One region of the Streptomyces sp. NPDC056479 genome, then DNA from elsewhere that is predicted to be linked to it. Evidence: riboswitches for the same ligand, from Rfam matches in the RefSeq annotation. Region 1 holds a riboswitch; the other holds the start of a gene.
The links. Region 1 has a riboswitch for glycine ahead of gcvT (glycine cleavage system aminomethyltransferase GcvT). Riboswitches for the same ligand answer to the same signal wherever they lie in the genome.
Positions count from the first base shown of each region.

Region 2: linked by a shared signal. The riboswitch ahead of gcvP (aminomethyl-transferring glycine dehydrogenase) and the one ahead of gcvT (glycine cleavage system aminomethyltransferase GcvT) in region 1 are both predicted to bind glycine.

Region 1 is NZ_JBHTRZ010000007.1:226,572-234,527, forward strand. Features, by position in the region: gene ACFQ6S_RS27315 (GH25 family lysozyme) at 1-254, opposite strand, end outside; gene ACFQ6S_RS27320 (L-serine ammonia-lyase) at 349-1,716, opposite strand; gene glyA (serine hydroxymethyltransferase) at 1,810-3,084, opposite strand; gene gcvH (glycine cleavage system protein GcvH) at 3,112-3,489, opposite strand; gene gcvT (glycine cleavage system aminomethyltransferase GcvT) at 3,611-4,729, opposite strand; glycine riboswitch at 4,894-4,992, opposite strand; gene ACFQ6S_RS27340 (AAA family ATPase) at 5,163-5,837, shown strand; gene ACFQ6S_RS27345 (enhanced serine sensitivity protein SseB) at 6,435-7,223, shown strand; gene ACFQ6S_RS27350 (enhanced serine sensitivity protein SseB C-terminal domain-containing protein) at 7,372-7,956, shown strand, end outside.
Region 2 is NZ_JBHTRZ010000011.1:413,715-421,670, reverse strand. Features, by position in the region: gene ACFQ6S_RS37705 (MerR family transcriptional regulator) at 1-414, shown strand, start outside; gene ACFQ6S_RS37700 (DNA polymerase IV) at 496-1,929, shown strand; gene ACFQ6S_RS37695 (PRC-barrel domain-containing protein) at 2,215-2,622, opposite strand; glycine riboswitch at 2,737-2,832, shown strand; gene gcvP (aminomethyl-transferring glycine dehydrogenase) at 3,009-5,894, shown strand; gene ACFQ6S_RS37685 (SMI1/KNR4 family protein) at 6,019-7,920, shown strand; gene ACFQ6S_RS37680 (hypothetical protein) at 7,928-7,956, opposite strand, start outside.

The DNA.
Region 1 (7,956 bases):
TCGACGGCGAGGATGTCGCCCGCCTTCTCGGGGGCCTTGCCGACGAAGTAGTCGGCCTGGGCGGAGAGGTTGCCGGGCCAGAGGAAGTGGTAGAAGCCGACGACCAGGCCGGCGTCGCGGGCGCGTTTTGTCTGGGCGGTGAGTTTGGGATTGATGTAGGAGCGGCCCTCCGTGGCTTTGATGAAGACGAAGGAGAGGCCGTCGGTGGCGTAGGAGGAGGACTGGTACGCGCTGACATCGATGCCGCGGATCATGGGGGGACTCCCGGAAGTGCCGGTGGGGGGAGAGGAGTTGGACTGGGTGTATGCCCCACCGTGGCACGGCTGACGCGTACCTGACGTGGAATTGTCAACATTCGATGATGTTGACCGCCAGCCCTCCCCGCGCCGTCTCCTTGTACTTGACCGACATGTCGGCGCCGGTGTCCTTCATGGTCTTGATGACCTTGTCCAGGGACACCTTGTGGGAGCCGTCGCCGCGCATCGCCATGCGGGCCGCGGTGACCGCCTTGACCGCGGCCATGCCGTTGCGCTCGATGCAGGGGATCTGGACCAGACCGCCGACGGGGTCGCAGGTGAGGCCGAGGTTGTGCTCCATGCCGATCTCGGCGGCGTTCTCCACCTGTTCCGGGCTGCCGCCGAGGACCTCGGCGAGGGCACCCGCCGCCATCGAGCAGGCCGAGCCGACCTCGCCCTGGCAGCCGACCTCGGCGCCGGAGATGGACGCGTTCTCCTTGAAGAGCATGCCGATCGCGCCCGCGGCCAGCAGGAAGCGGACCACCCCGTCCTCGTCCGCGCCGGGCACGAAGTTGATGTAGTAGTGCAGGACCGCGGGGATGATGCCCGCCGCGCCGTTCGTCGGGGCCGTCACGACGCGGCCGCCGGCGGCGTTCTCCTCGTTCACGGCCATCGCGTAGAGCGTGATCCACTCCATGGCGAGCGCCTTCGGGTCGCCCTCGGAGCGCAGCTTGCGGGCGGTGTTCGCGGCCCTGCGGCGGACCTTCAGACCGCCCGGCAGGATGCCCTCGCGTGCCATGCCGCGTGCCACGCACTCCCGCATCACCCGCCAGATCTCCAGCAGGCCCTCGCGGATCTCCTCCTCCGAGCGCCAGGCGCGCTCGTTCTCCAGCATCAGCGAGGAGATCGACAGGCCCGTCTCCTGCGTCAGGCGCAGCAGTTCGTCGCCCGTGCGGAAGGGGTACTTCAGGACGGTGTCGTCGAGTTTGATGCGGTCCGCGCCGACCGCGTCCTCGTCGACGACGAAGCCGCCGCCGACCGAGTAGTACGTCTTGGACAGAAGCTCGGTGCCGGAGGCGTCGTAGGCCCAGAGGGTCATGCCGTTCGCGTGGTACGGCAGGGCCTTGCGGCGGTGCAGCACGAGGTCCTTGTCGAAGTCGAAGGGGATCTCTTGCTCGTCGAGGAGCCTCAGGCGGCCCTCCGACTTGATCTTCTCGACCCGTTCGTCCGCCCCCTCCACGTCCACCGTGCGCGGCGAGGCGCCCTCGAGACCGAGCAGTACGGCCTTCGGGGTGCCGTGGCCGTGGCCGGTCGCGCCGAGCGAGCCGTACAGCTCGGTGCGTATGGACGCCACCGAGGGGACCACGCCCTCGTTGCGCAGGCGGTGGGCGAACATGCGTGCCGCGCGCATCGGGCCGACCGTGTGGGAGCTGGACGGGCCGATGCCGATCGAGAACAGGTCGAAGACCGAGATGGCCACGGGGAACTCCTCAATACGGGGTGGTGCGGAGGGTTTCCGCGGGGTGCCCCGCCCGCTCACTGACCAGTGTGCGGGACACCCCACAAAAAGGAACTACTTGTTCAGACCGGGGTACAGCGGGTGCTTGTCGGCGAGCGCCTTGACCCGGGCCTTGAGCGCGCCCGCGTCGTAGGACGGCTTGAGCGTCTCGGCGATGACGTCCGCGACCTCGGCGAAGTCCTCGGCCGTGAAGCCTCGGGTGGCCAGGGCGGGCGTGCCGATGCGCAGGCCCGACGTCACCATCGGCGGGCGCGGGTCGTTCGGGACGGCGTTGCGGTTGACCGTGATGCCGACCTCGTGGAGGCGGTCCTCGGCCTGCTGGCCGTCCAGCTCGGACTCACGCAGGTCGACGAGGATCAGGTGCACATCCGTGCCGCCGGACAGCACGTTCACGCCGGCCTCGCGGGCGTCGGCGGCCGTGAGCCGCTCCGCGAGAATGCGGGCGCCGTCGACCGTGCGGCGCTGGCGCTCCTTGAACTCCTCGCTGGCGGCGACCTTGAAGGACACCGCCTTGGCCGCGATCACATGCTCCAGGGGGCCGCCCTGGAAGCCCGGGAAGACGGACGAGTTCAGCTTCTTCGCGAAGTCCTTCTTGGCCAGGATGATGCCGCCGCGCGGGCCGCCCAGCGTCTTGTGCGTCGTGGAGGTGACCACGTCCGCGTACTCGACCGGGTTCGGGTGCAGGCCCGCCGCGACCAGACCGGCGAAGTGGGCCATGTCGACCCACAGGTACGCCTCGACCTCGTCGGCGATCCGGCGGAACTCGGCGAAGTCCAGCCGGCGCGGGTAGGCCGACCAGCCGGCGATGATCACCTTGGGCTTGTGCTCCTTGGCGAGCTTCTCGACCTCGGCCATGTCGACCAGGCCGGTCTCGGTGTCCACGTGGTACGGGACGACCTTGAACTGCTTGCCGGAGAAGTTCAGCCGCATCCCGTGCGTGAGGTGGCCGCCGTGCGCCAGGTCCAGGCCGAGGATGGTGTCGCCGGGCTGGGCCAGCGCGAACAGCGCGGCCTGGTTGGCCGAGGCGCCCGAGTGCGGCTGCACGTTGGCGTACTCGGCGCCGAACAGCTCCTTGACCCGGTCGATGGCGATCTGCTCGGCGACGTCGACGTGCTCGCAGCCGCCGTAGTAGCGGCGGCCGGGATAGCCCTCGGCGTACTTGTTGGTGGCGACCGAGCCCTGTGCCTCCATCACCGCGACCGGCGCGAAGTTCTCGGAGGCGATCATCTCCAGGGTGGACTGCTGACGCTCCAGCTCGGCGTCGAGCGCGGCGGCGATCGCCGGGTCCAGCTCGTGCAGGGGTGCGTTCAGAAGGGACTTGTCAGACATGGGGGCAGACATAAGGGATACGACTCCTCAGCCGGCGGTGTGGGTGACGTACTCGTCGGCGGAGAGCAGGTCGGCCGGCTCCTCCGTGATCCGTACCTTGAACAGCCAGCCGCCCTCGAAGGGCGCGGAGTTCACCAGCGCCGGGTCGTTCACCACGTCCTCGTTGATCTCGGTGATCTCACCGGTGACCGGGGAGTACAGGTCCGACACGGACTTGGTCGACTCCAGCTCGCCGCAGGTGTCACCCGCGGTCACCGTCGAGCCGACCTCGGGGAGCTGGGCGTAGACGACATCGCCGAGCGCGTTGGCCGCGAACTCCGTGATGCCGACCGTCGAGACGCCGTCCTCGGCGGCCGACAGCCACTCGTGCTCCTTGCTGTAGCGCAGCTGCTGGGGGTTGCTCATGGCCTGAATTCTCCTGTACGCGCGGGAGTGGTGGTGAATGGGGGACTGAGGGAAACGTGTCTGAGCAGCGGAAATGTGCGCAGAGTCACGCGCTCGCCGCTGTCAGTCTCTACTTCTGGCGTTACTTCTGCCGCTTGTAGAACGGCAGCGCGACGACCTCGTACGGCTCATGGCTGCCGCGGATGTCCACGCCGACTCCGGCCGTGCCCGGCGCCGAGTGCGCGGCGTCGACGTACGCCATGGCGATGGGCTTGCCCAGGGTGGGGGAGGGCGCGCCGGAGGTGACCTCGCCGATGACCTCGCCGCCGGCGACGACCGGGTACCCGGCACGCGGGACGCGACGCCCCTCGGCGACCAGGCCGACCAGGACGCGCGGGGGGTTCGCCGAGGCGCGGGCGGCGGCCTCGGTCAGCGCCTCGCGCCCGACGAAGTCGCCCTCCTTCTCGAACTTCACCACCCGGCCGAGCCCGGCGTCGAAGGGGGTGAGGGAGGTCGTCAGCTCATGGCCGTACAGCGGCATCCCCGCCTCCAGGCGCAGGGTGTCGCGGCAGGACAGTCCGCAGGGGACCAGGCCGGCGCTCTCGCCCGCCTTGGTCAGCGCCTGCCACAGCTCGACGGCGTGCTCCGGCTTCACGAACAGCTCGAAGCCGTCCTCGCCGGTGTAGCCCGTGCGGGCGATGAGCGCGGGGACGCCGGCGACGGTGCCGGGCAGGCCGGCGTAGTACTTCAGGCCGTCGAGGTCGGCGTCGGTCAGCGACTTCAGGATGCCCGGGGACTCGGGGCCCTGTACGGCGAGCAGCGCGTACCCGTCCCGGTCGTCCCGCACCTCGGCGTCGAAGCCGGCGGCACGCTCGGTGACCGCGTCCAGCACGACCTGGGCGTTGGAGGCGTTGGCGACGATCATGTACTCGGTCTCGGCGAGCCGGTAGACGATCAGGTCGTCGAGGATGCCGCCGTCGGCCTGGCAGATCATGGTGTAGCGGGCGCGGCCGACGCCGATCGAGGCGATGTTGCCGACGAGGGCGTGGTTCAGCAGGTCGGCGGCCTGCGGGCCGGTGACGGTGATCTCGCCCATGTGGGAGAGGTCGAACAGGCCGGCCCTGGTGCGTACGGCGTTGTGCTCGTCGCGCTCGGAGGCGTAGCGCAGGGGCATGTCCCAGCCGGCGAAGTCGGTCATCGTCGCGCCGAGCGAGCGATGCAGGGCATCGAGCGCGGTACGGCGGGGTTCAGTGCTGCTCATCGGACGGATGTCTCCCAAGGCATGACGGGCGAGGTCGTTCCTCCCCATCTGTCATCGGAACCTGAGAGGTTCGCCACGACCGCCACGGGGACGATCACGGGTTGCACCTTGGGTGGAGCCACGCCCGTTCTCGAAGAGTGGGGCGGCTCGCTTTTCAGATGTGCCTCGCCCGCGCGGTAACGGGGCCTGAGAGATTCAAGGGAGGGACTTGCTCCTTCGGCGCCCCAGCGATGCACTGCTGGGGACTCTCCCGCGCGGATTCAAACGGCCGGTATGCAGTTGGCGCGCACATCATTGCATGCCGGGCCCGGTCGGGGGCAGGCCATGTCTGTAACCGGCTTGTGGCAGGAAGCGAACGAAAAAGGAAGAGATCCTCTATTACCTTCTCTTTACGCTCAGTGGGGATGGGGAATCCTGACCCCGGAGGAGGACGATGACGGTGAACCGCACCACGGCGTATGCGACGACCTCGGGCCTTGCGCTGCCCAAGCAGCCCGCCGCCCCGGCCGCCGAGGCCCGCGCCATGTGCCCCGCGCCCGTGGTCCGTGATCTGCGCGAGCGCTCGGGCCACAGCCCGCACGCGCTGCTCTTCGGTCCCAAGGACCTCGTCGTCATCACCGGTCTGCCCGGCAGCGGCAAGTCCACGCTGATGCGGCGGACGGTGAAGGGCACCCGTATCGACTCCCAGGACACCCGGGACCGCTGGGACGCCCGGATGCCGGGCTTCCTCCCCTACGCCTTCTACCGCCCCCTGGTCCGCCTCGCCCACTACGCCGGACTGCGCCGCGTCCTGCGTACCGGCGAGGGCGTCGTCGTGCACGACTGCGGGACGCAGACCTGGGTGCGCGCCTGGCTGGCCCGCGAGGCCCGCCGCCGCGGCGGCACCCTCCACCTGCTGCTCCTCGACGTGACCCCCGGTACCGCGCTGGAGGGCCAGCGAGAGCGAGGCCGAGGCGTCTCGCGCTACGCCTTCCTACGCCACCGCACGGCCGCCTCCCGCCTGCTGCGCTCGGTGGCCAAGGGCGACCTGCCACCGGGATGCGGCTCGGCGGTACTGCTGGACCGGGACGCGGCGGATGTGCTCCGGCGGATCGGGTTCGCGGGCTGAGTGGCCCCGGGCGGGCGGGCGGCTCTCGGTCGGCGCTGCCGCCCCGCACTGCCTCGGAGGACTGTCGCCGACGCGGCGAGGTGTCTCGCGGTAGGCCTTTCTGCGCCATCGCGGGCCGGCTGGTGTGCCGGGTCGGGGCGCTGCGGACCGGGTCGCGGGGTGGCTGTGAGCGGGAGCGGGCGGTCGTTGGCGGTCGGGCTGCCCCGGTCTGGCTGCCTGTCCGCTGCGCCCGGCCAGGATGTGGCGGATCGGGTTCACGGCGTGAGAGGCCCCGGCCGGGGCGAGCGGCCGTCGGTCGGGGCTGCCGCCTCGCACGGCCTCGGAAGGCTGTCGCCGACGCGGCGAGGTGGCTTGCGGTAGGCCTTTCTGTGCCATCGCGGGCCGGCGGCTGGGCCGGGTCGGGGCGCGGCGGGTTGGGATCACGAGGTGAGTGCCGTAAGCGGGGCCGAGCGGCGGTAGACGAAGGCGTCCGGGTGGTGGACGGAGTGGTGGGCTGACCGGTCGTATTCGGTGGATGACCGCCCGTAGGGCTGCGTCGGTCGGACACCGGCTAGCCTTTTGGGTCTCAGACGTGGTTCACAGCAGGCGGTCACACAGATGGACTTCGCAGCGGATCTCCCCGCGGACTTCCCGGCATCGGCACACCCCCATCCGCACGGCGGTTGGCCCGGCAACGAGTTGGAGGAGGTGCTCTCGGCCTCCCTCGGCCTGCCCTCGGCGGGCGGGAGGATCCTCGAGGTGCTCGGCCGCAGCTTCGTCTGGGTGCCCCTGCCCAGCGGCGGCGGCCCGCACAGCGGCCCGCTTGACCTGCCCACGGTGGAGATCGAGGGCCAGGGATACGTCCCGGTCTTCAGCTCCGAGGAGCAGTTCCGCCAGGTCGTCGGCGCCCACATGTCGTACACGATCGCCCCGGCCGTGGAGTTCGCCCGCGGTCTGCCCCCGCACCTGGGCATCGCCCTGAACCCGGACGGCGTGGTCGGCGTCCCGCTGCCCCCGGCCGCGGTCGCCGAGCTCTGCCGGGTGGGTCGCACCTCGCTGGACGGCCTCACCTCCGGCGGCCGCGTCAAGCTCTACGAGCCCAACTGGCAGGACGACCCGATCGACTTCCTCGCGGCGGCGTCGGCCACGTTCGCCGAGACCGGCGTGGTCACGACGGCCCGTCGCTGTCTGGCGGCCGTCGAGACGGCCGACCCGGTGATGTTCATCGGCGTGGAACTCTCCCACTGGGAGGGCGACTTGCGCGCCGCACCCATGGACGCCCTCGCCCGCGCCCTGAGCCGCGCACCGGTGGCGTGGCCGGTCAACCTGGTGCTGCTCGACGTGGCCCAGGACCCGGTGATCGAGTGGATGCGGGCGAAGGTACGGCCCTTCTACCAGCGAGGCTAGGCGAAGCGCCCCGACAGGGGCGCGGGGAACTGCGCGAGCAACCACGAACGACCCGCGGCCGCGCTGTGGCAGCAAGTTCCGAGCTCCTGGCCGGGCTTAAGCTAGGGGCACAGTGCGGGCAAGGTGTTGTACGGAGGGGCGGTAGAAAGTGAGCGCTGGCACAACCTCGACCGGTCAGGTCGAGCACATGCTGCGCCAGGTGACCCCCGGGCGCTACGACGCCTACGAGGCACTCCTGCGCGCGCTCGCGACCCCGAACGGCGGCCAGATCTGGATGCTGCTGTGGCACGGCCAGGCCGGCTCCCCGGACGCCCAGTACGGAAACATGGAGGTCGACGGCTACGGCTACGCCCCCTGCGTCACCTCCGCCCAGGAGCTGTCGGCCAGCGGCTGGAACCGCAGCTACGAAGTGGTCGACGGAGCGGACGCGGCCCGCGCCCTCTACCCGGACCACTACGGCCTCTGGCTGAACCCGCACGCCCCGGGCGGCGGCGTCGGCATCCCCTGGCTCGACCTGCGCCGCATCGCCACCGGCCTGGACCGCCAGCCCGCCGGACCGCTGCGCCTGTCGGAGCCCGGCATCGAGATCCCGCAGTTCTACGCCCTGCTCGCGCAGAACGCCCACCGCACCCCTGCCGTCCGCTCCCTGCGCCGCGCCTGGGTGCAGCCGGCGCTCGGCGCGCCGTATCTCGCCATCGGGCTCGACGTGTACGACACCAGCCCGCCCGCGGTG
Region 2 (7,956 bases), on a different contig from region 1:
ACCGGCCTCGTGGAGCCGAGCGTGCGGCCCGCTCACGGGTCGGGGACGCAGCGGCTGTACAGCTTCCGGGACGTCGTCGTCCTGAAGATCGTCAAGCGCTTCCTCGACACCGGTGTGTCGCTCCAGAACATCCGCACCGCCGTGCAGCATCTGCGGGAGCGGGGCTTTCGCGATCTTGAGCGTATGACGCTGATGAGCGACGGTGCGACGGTCTACGAGTGCACCTCGCCAGACGAGGTGCACGCGCTGCTCCAGGGTGGGCAGGGGATCTTCGGGATCGCCGTGGGCGTGGTGTGGCGGGACGTCGAGAGCGCGCTGTCGCAGCTGCACGGGGAGCGGATCGACACCGGGGAGACGCTCATCGGCCACAACCCGACGGACGAGCTGGCTCGGCGGCGTAACCGGGCGGTCTGAGCGCCGGTCGTGGCGAGGAATTGTCGGGCCAGGGTGTTGTCGGCCAAGGCATTGTCAGTGGTGTGAGGCAGCATCAGGGGTGTGAGAAACGCGCCCACGATCCTGCATCTCGACATGGATGCCTTCTACGCCTCGGTGGAGCAGGCATCCAAGCCGAGCCTGCGCGGGAAAGCCGTGATCGTGGGCGGTCTCGGGCCCCGTGGAGTCGTGGCCACCGCTTCCTATGAGGCCCGGGTCTTCGGGGTTCACTCGGCGATGCCCATGGCGCAGGCGCGTCGGCTGGCGCCGAACGCCGCGTATCTCGTGCCGCGCTTCGGGATCTACCGCGACACCAGCGAGCAGGTGATGGCGCTGCTGCGCGAGCTGTCACCGCTGGTGGAGCCGCTGAGCCTGGACGAGGCGTTCGTGGATCTGGAGGCCGGGGAAACGGCCTGGGACGAGGCGTCGGCGCGGCTGGTGGGGACGAAGCTGCGCGCCGACATACGGGCCGCCACCGGGCTGGCGGGGTCGGTTGGGCTGGCCGCGTCCAAGATGCTCGCGAAGATCGGCTCTGAGCAGGCCAAGCCGGATGGGCTGGTGGTGATCGAGCCGGGGACCGAGCGGGCGATGCTCGGGCCGATGTCGGTGCGGACCTTGCCCGGGGTGGGGCCGGCGACCGGCGACCACCTGCGGCGGGCCGGGATCCATACGGTCGAGGAGATCGCCGAGGCGGGTGAGGACGAGCTCGTACGACTGCTGGGGAAGGCGCATGGGCACGCCCTGTACGCGATGGCTCTGGCCCACGACGAGCGACCGGTGGTCGCCGAGCGGGAGACCAAGTCGGTGTCGGTCGAGGACACCTACGACGTGGACATTCACGACCGGGTGCGGGTGGGTTTTGAGGTGCAGCGGCTGGCCGACCGCTGTGTGCGGCGGTTGCGCGGGGCCGGGCTGTCCGGGCGGACGATCGTGCTGAAGGTGCGGCGCTACGACTTCTCGACCTTGACCCGGTCCGAGACCTTGCGCGGGCCCACGGATGATCCGGCCGTGGTGCGGGAGGCCGCCGCGCGGCTGCTGGATTCCGTGGACACGACGGGAGGCGTGCGGCTGCTTGGGGTCGGGGTGAGCGGGCTGGCCGACTACACGCAGGAAGATCTGTTCGCTCAGGCTGCGGGGGTGCGGATGGAAGAGGCGGCGGAGGACGGTGAGGAAGAGGCCGCGGTGGCGCGACGGGCCGAGGGCGCGGCCGAGCGGCGGTGGCATGCGGGGCACGATGTGCGGCACGCCGAGTTCGGGCACGGGTGGGTGCAGGGGAGCGGGCTCGGGCGGGTGACGGTGCGGTTCGAAACGCCCAGGTCGGAGCCGGGGCGGGTCCGCACCTTCCGGGTCGATGATCCGGGGCTGGAGGCTGCCGAGCCGTTGCCTTTGGTGGAGGGCAGGCCTGGGAAGGGTGGGGGAAGCGGGGGGCCAGGGGCCGGTGGGGGAGCCGGTGCTGGTGCTGCTGATGGGGGTTTGGGGGCGGGGAGTCGCCTGTGATGCCCGGGTAGGGCGGTGGGGGCAGGCGAGGGCCATGGACCGCCCGCGGTGGGGTTCGGTTCGCCTTGGCGGGGCCTCACCCGAAGCGGGGCTTCCCCCGATGCATTTCGAGCACGGCGGACTGCCGGCGCGCACTCATGACCAGGCCAGCGACACGATCGCCCGCAGCTGTGCCCCTACCGGGGCGCTGACGTGTGGGTGGAAGTCGGCGTGCGGTGCGATGCGTGTGGCTGCGGTGGCTCTGTCCCGACTGGTGAGAGGCGGCCGTGTGGCGGCTGCCCGGGGTCAGGGATGCGGATGAGTGGTCCTGGGGCCGTTGTTGTCGGGGTCCTCCCTGCCTGCCAAGTTGCCGAAGTCCCGGTCGGGGGGTGGGGGCGAGGCTGCGACGTCCAGGCCGTAGTGGTGGTAGAGCTGGAGTTCTTGTTCCGGAGAGAGGTGGCGGCCCACCCCGAAGTCGGGGGCGTCCTTGATCAGGGTGCGCTCGAAGGGGACGTGGAGGGTGCCCTCCACCAGTTCGCTGGGCTCCAGGGGGACGAAGGCGTCCCGGGAGAACAGGCCGGTGCGTATCGCCGCCCATTCCGGCACTCCGGTCGCGTCGTCGAGATAGACCTCGTCGATCGTGCCGATCTTGGTGCCGTTGCGGTCAAAGGCCTTGCGGCCGATCAGATTGCGCGGATCGATGTCGGTCTGCACGGGCCCTCCACTTGGTCGCAACTCATCCGTAAGCACTACGAAAAGGCACATTGGGATGTGCGGCCACTCGAAGGGGCGTGCGTTGACCTCGCTGGTAGGCTTGCAGACGGCTGCTGACCCCGTGCGGGAGAGTCCTCCGGACACCACCGGAGGCGCCGAAGGAGCAAATCCTCCCCGGAATCTCTCAGGCCCACGTACCGCACGGACGAGGTCACTCTGGAAAGCAGGGCGGGTGCCGACGGCTTCCGCCCTCACCGACGGTGAAAGCCGGGAGCCCTTGGGCGCCCCGGTGAAGCTCTCAGGTTGAGATGACAGAGGGGGAGGCCGTCCGGGTACCCGCGCCATGGTGCCCCTCGAAGGTCGTGTCAGACCAGGAGGCCTCCGCAATGACCGCCCATCGCATTCCGCTCTCCGAGCTCGAGCAGGGTATTCCCTTCGAGCAGCGTCATATCGGTCCTGATCATGAGGCTCGGGCCAAGATGCTCGCCCAGGTCGGATACGGCTCGCTCGACGAGCTCACCGCCGCAGCGGTGCCGGACGTCATCAAGAACGCCGACTCTCTTGATCTGCCGGGAGCGCGTACCGAGCCCGAGGTGCTGGCCGAGCTGCGGTCGCTCGCCGACCGCAACCAGGTGCTGGACCCGATGATCGGGCTCGGCTACTACGGCACCTTCACGCCGCCGGTCATCCTGCGGAATGTCATGGAGAACCCGGCCTGGTACACCGCCTACACGCCGTACCAGCCGGAGATCTCGCAGGGACGGCTCGAAGCCCTACTGAACTTCCAGACCATGGTCGCCGAGCTCACCGGGCTGCCGACCTCCGGTGCCTCGCTGCTCGACGAGGGGACCGCGGCGGCCGAGGCCTTGGCCCTGTCCCGGCGCATGGGCAAGAACAAGAAGGGCCTGTTCCTGGTCGACGCGGATGTCCTTCCGCAGACCATCGCCGTGATCGAGACCCGTGCCGAGCCGACCGGTGTGGAGGTCGTGGTCGCCGACCTCAGCGACGGCATCCCGGCCGAGATCGCCTCGCGTGAGATCAACGGCGTGCTGGTCCAGTACCCGGGTGCCTCCGGTGTCGTACGGGATATCAAGGCCGTCATCGACCAGGCCCACGAGCTCGGTGCCCTCGTCACCGTCGCCGCCGATCTGCTCGCGCTCACGCTGCTGAAGTCGCCCGGTGAGCTCGGGGCGGACATCGCGGTCGGGACGACGCAGCGGTTCGGTGTGCCGATGGGCTTCGGCGGGCCGCACGCCGGATACATGGCCGTACACGAGAAGTTCGCGCGCAGCCTGCCGGGGCGGCTCGTGGGTGTGTCCGTGGACGCCGACGGGAACAAGGCTTACCGGCTGGCGCTCCAGACGCGTGAGCAGCACATCCGGCGGGAGAAGGCGACCAGCAACATCTGTACCGCTCAGGTGCTGCTCGCCGTGATGGCCGGGATGTACGCCGTCTACCACGGGCCCGAGGGGCTCAAGGGCATCGCGCGGCGGACCCATCGGTACGCCACGATCCTCGCCGCGGGGCTCACGGCCGGTGGGGTCGAGGTCGTGCACGGCTCCTACTTCGACACCCTGACCGTGCGGGTGCCCGCGAAGGCCGCCGAGGTCGTCGCCGCCGCCCGGCAGAACGGCGTCAACCTGCGCCTCGTCGACGCCGACCACGTGTCCGTCGCCTGCGACGAGACCACCGCGCGGGCCCAACTGGGCGCCGTATGGACGGCGTTCGGCGTCGAGGGGGACATCGAGGCGCTGGACGCGGCGACCGAGGACACCCTTCCGGACGCGCTGCAGCGCACCGACGACTACCTCACCCACCCCGTCTTCCACCAGCACCGCTCCGAGACGGCGATGCTGCGCTACCTGCGCAGGCTCGCCGACCGTGACTACGCGCTCGACCGCGGCATGATCCCGCTGGGCTCCTGCACGATGAAGCTCAACGCGACCACCGAGATGGAGCCGGTCACCTGGCCGGAGTTCGGGCAGCTGCACCCCTTCGCGCCCGCCGAGCAGGCGCAGGGCTATCTGACGCTCATCCGTGAGCTGGAGGAACGTCTCGCCGAGGTCACCGGCTACGACAAGGTGTCGCTCCAGCCGAACGCCGGGTCGCAGGGTGAGCTCGCCGGGCTGCTCGCCGTACGCGGGTACCACCGGGCCAACGGCGACGAGCAGCGCACCGTCTGCCTCATCCCGTCCTCCGCGCATGGCACGAACGCCGCGAGCGCCGTGATGGCCGGCATGAAGGTCGTCGTCGTGAAGACCGCCGAGGACGGCGAGATCGACGTCGAGGACCTGCGGGCGAAGATCGAGAAGCACCGGGACGAGCTGTCGGTGCTGATGATCACGTACCCGTCGACGCACGGTGTGTTCGAGGAGCACGTCGCCGACATCTGCGCGCAGGTGCACGAGGCCGGCGGGCAGGTGTACGTCGACGGCGCGAACCTCAACGCGCTGGTGGGGCTTGCCAAGCCCGGCCACTTCGGCGGTGACGTCTCCCACCTGAACCTGCACAAGACCTTCTGCATCCCGCACGGCGGTGGCGGTCCGGGCGTCGGCCCGGTAGGTGTGCGTGCGCACCTGGCGCCGTACCTGCCCAACCACCCGCTGCAGCCTGCCGCCGGCCCGGAGACGGGCGTCGGCCCGATCTCGGCCGCGCCGTGGGGCTCCGCGGGGATCCTGCCGATCTCCTGGGCGTACGTCCGCCTCATGGGCGGCGAGGGGCTGAAGCGGGCCACGCAGGTGGCCGTGCTGTCCGCCAACTACATCGCCAAGCGGCTGGAGCCGCACTACCCCGTCCTCTACACCGGGCCGGGCGGGCTCGTCGCGCACGAGTGCATCATCGATCTGCGGCCGCTGACCAAGGCGACCGGGGTGAGCGTCGACGACGTGGCCAAGCGGCTCATCGACTACGGCTTCCACGCGCCGACGATGTCGTTCCCGGTGGCCGGGACGCTGATGATCGAGCCGACCGAGTCCGAGGACCTGACCGAGATCGACCGGTTCTGCGAGGCGATGATCGCCATCCGTGCGGAGATCGAGAAGGTCGGTTCGGGTGACTGGCCCGCCGAGGACAACCCGCTGCGCAACGCCCCGCACACCGCCGGTGCGCTCGGCGGGGAGTGGGAGCACGCGTACGGCCGTGAGGAGGCCGTGTTCCCGGCCGGGGTGTCGGCCGCCGAGAAGTACTGGCCGCCGGTGCGCCGTATCGACCAGGCCTTCGGTGACCGGAACCTGGTGTGCTCCTGCCCGCCGTTGGACGCCTACGAGGACTGAGATTCACCGGATGAGTGAATGAAGGGCTCCGCCCCGGTCGTACGTGGCCGGGGCGGAGCCCTTTATGCGGCAGCAGAACCTGTGCGTACGGGGCGTTGTCAGTGGCGGGTGACACCATCCGGTCATGACTGGCGACTCTTTCAACTGGCATGAGTTCCTGGGGCGTTGGCAGGAGGAGTGGGTTCCGCGTGCGGGGGAGGACGAGGACGACCCTGAGGCCGTTGTGTCGCCGGGCAGGCCCGGGGCGGGCGAGGCGGTGATCGTCGCGGCCGAGGAGCGGCTGGGGCGGCGGTTGCCGCCTTCCTACCGGGAGTTCCTGGCCGTGAGCGACGGGTGGCACGTGGACGAGACGGCCGGGGTCTATCAGCTCGGCGGCGTCGCGGACATCGACTGGTTCCAGGATCCGTACGGCATGACCTCGCTGTACGAAGAGAATCTGGGCGACTGCCCGCGCGAGGAGGACGTCCTGCTGGCCGGGATGTGGCAACGGGCGCTGCGGCTGGAGACGGACTCCGACATGTCCTACGCCCTGCTCGACCCGGGCGACAGCGACCCGGACGGCGAGTGGGCGCTCTACGTCTACAAAGGCTGGAGCGGTGAACTGCCGGAGCGTTACCGGTCCTTCCGCGCATACATGGAGGCCAGGTATCGCGGTTTCCATGCCGACCGGGTGGAGAGAACCGACTTCGTGAACGCGACCACGCGGGCCCAGGACGCCCGTGTGGAGGAGGCACGTCTGCTGGCCCTGCGCGGGCGGTACGAGAAGGCCCTGTCGCTGCTCGAGGAGGCGCTGTCCTTCGGACGGCCAGGGTGCGCCGTCCTGCTCAGCCAGCTCCGGCATCTACTCGCTCCGCGCAACACCCGGGACTACGGCAACCTGGCGGCCGACCCGCGCTACCTGTCCGAGATTCTGCCGGTCGAGGCCATGACGCCGGCACGCGGCGAATGGCGGCTGGGCGGGGACGACCACTGGCTCGGGATGATGGCCGCCCGCGGGGTCGAGCGGAAGGCCGCCGAGGCCGTACTGAGTGGGATGCGGGACGGTGCTTATCGGTACGCGCCGCCCGGACCGTGGGGCCAGGCCGTCGCCGACGCCCGGGAGTCGGCCCGCTGGGGGGAGACCGACGCCGCGTGGCGGATGCTGCGGGACGCGCTCCCGCTGTGGGAGGCTCCCGGGCCCTCGCTGATCGCGCCGATCGGCCTGCTCGCCGATCCGGTCCTTGGCGCGCTGATCACCCCGGAGCGCGGGCGGGAAATCCTTGCGACACCGCGGGCCGGGGAGACGGGACCCGCTCCCGGTCCGGTGCCCGACCTCGACCCGCCGGGTCTCGCCTGGCTGACGGAGCCCGCGCCGAACCGGCGGCCGTTCGACGGATACCGCTGTGTCTGGGTCGAGGGGACCGACCCCGCCCGCCTGCCCGCCCTGATCGGCGAGGACGGCGCCGAACTGAGCGCGCCCGCTGATCCGCGCGAGGTGTCCTGGCGGGCACCCAAGCCGCATGAGCGGGAGGGGGTGGAACTCTGGGAGGACCGGGCCGTGGTCGCCGTCGGCCGCACCGACGGGGCGTGGACCTTCGCCTTCGACGGCCATTCCCCTCACCACCTGAACAAGCTGTTTCTCTCCCCTGCTCCGGCCGCCTCCTCGTCCGGTCGCGCGGTGGTGGTGTGGCGGGGCCCAAGTGGATCGTCCCCGGGTGACCAACCGGCCGCCTTCCACCTGTCCGTGGCCGAACAGGGCGAGGAGCTCTACGCGTTCACCGTGCGGGGTACGGAGATCCAGCGCTCCGGCGCGATACCCGAGGCCCTCGACCCAGCGCGGCTGTTCCGCCCGCTGGACACGGAACTGGACGGCGAGCTGCGAATGTTGGAGGCCCTGCACACCGAACTCGGGCTTTCTCTCCCGCGCTTCGCGCTGACCCGAGGCAGGCTCCACACCTTCACCACCCGGTCATGGACCAGGGCGCCACGCGAGGGGGAGGGGTACGCCTACCTCACCTTCGTGCGACACCGGCCGAGCGCCCCGTGAGGACAGGTCAGAGGATCCCGGATGCCTTGAGCACCG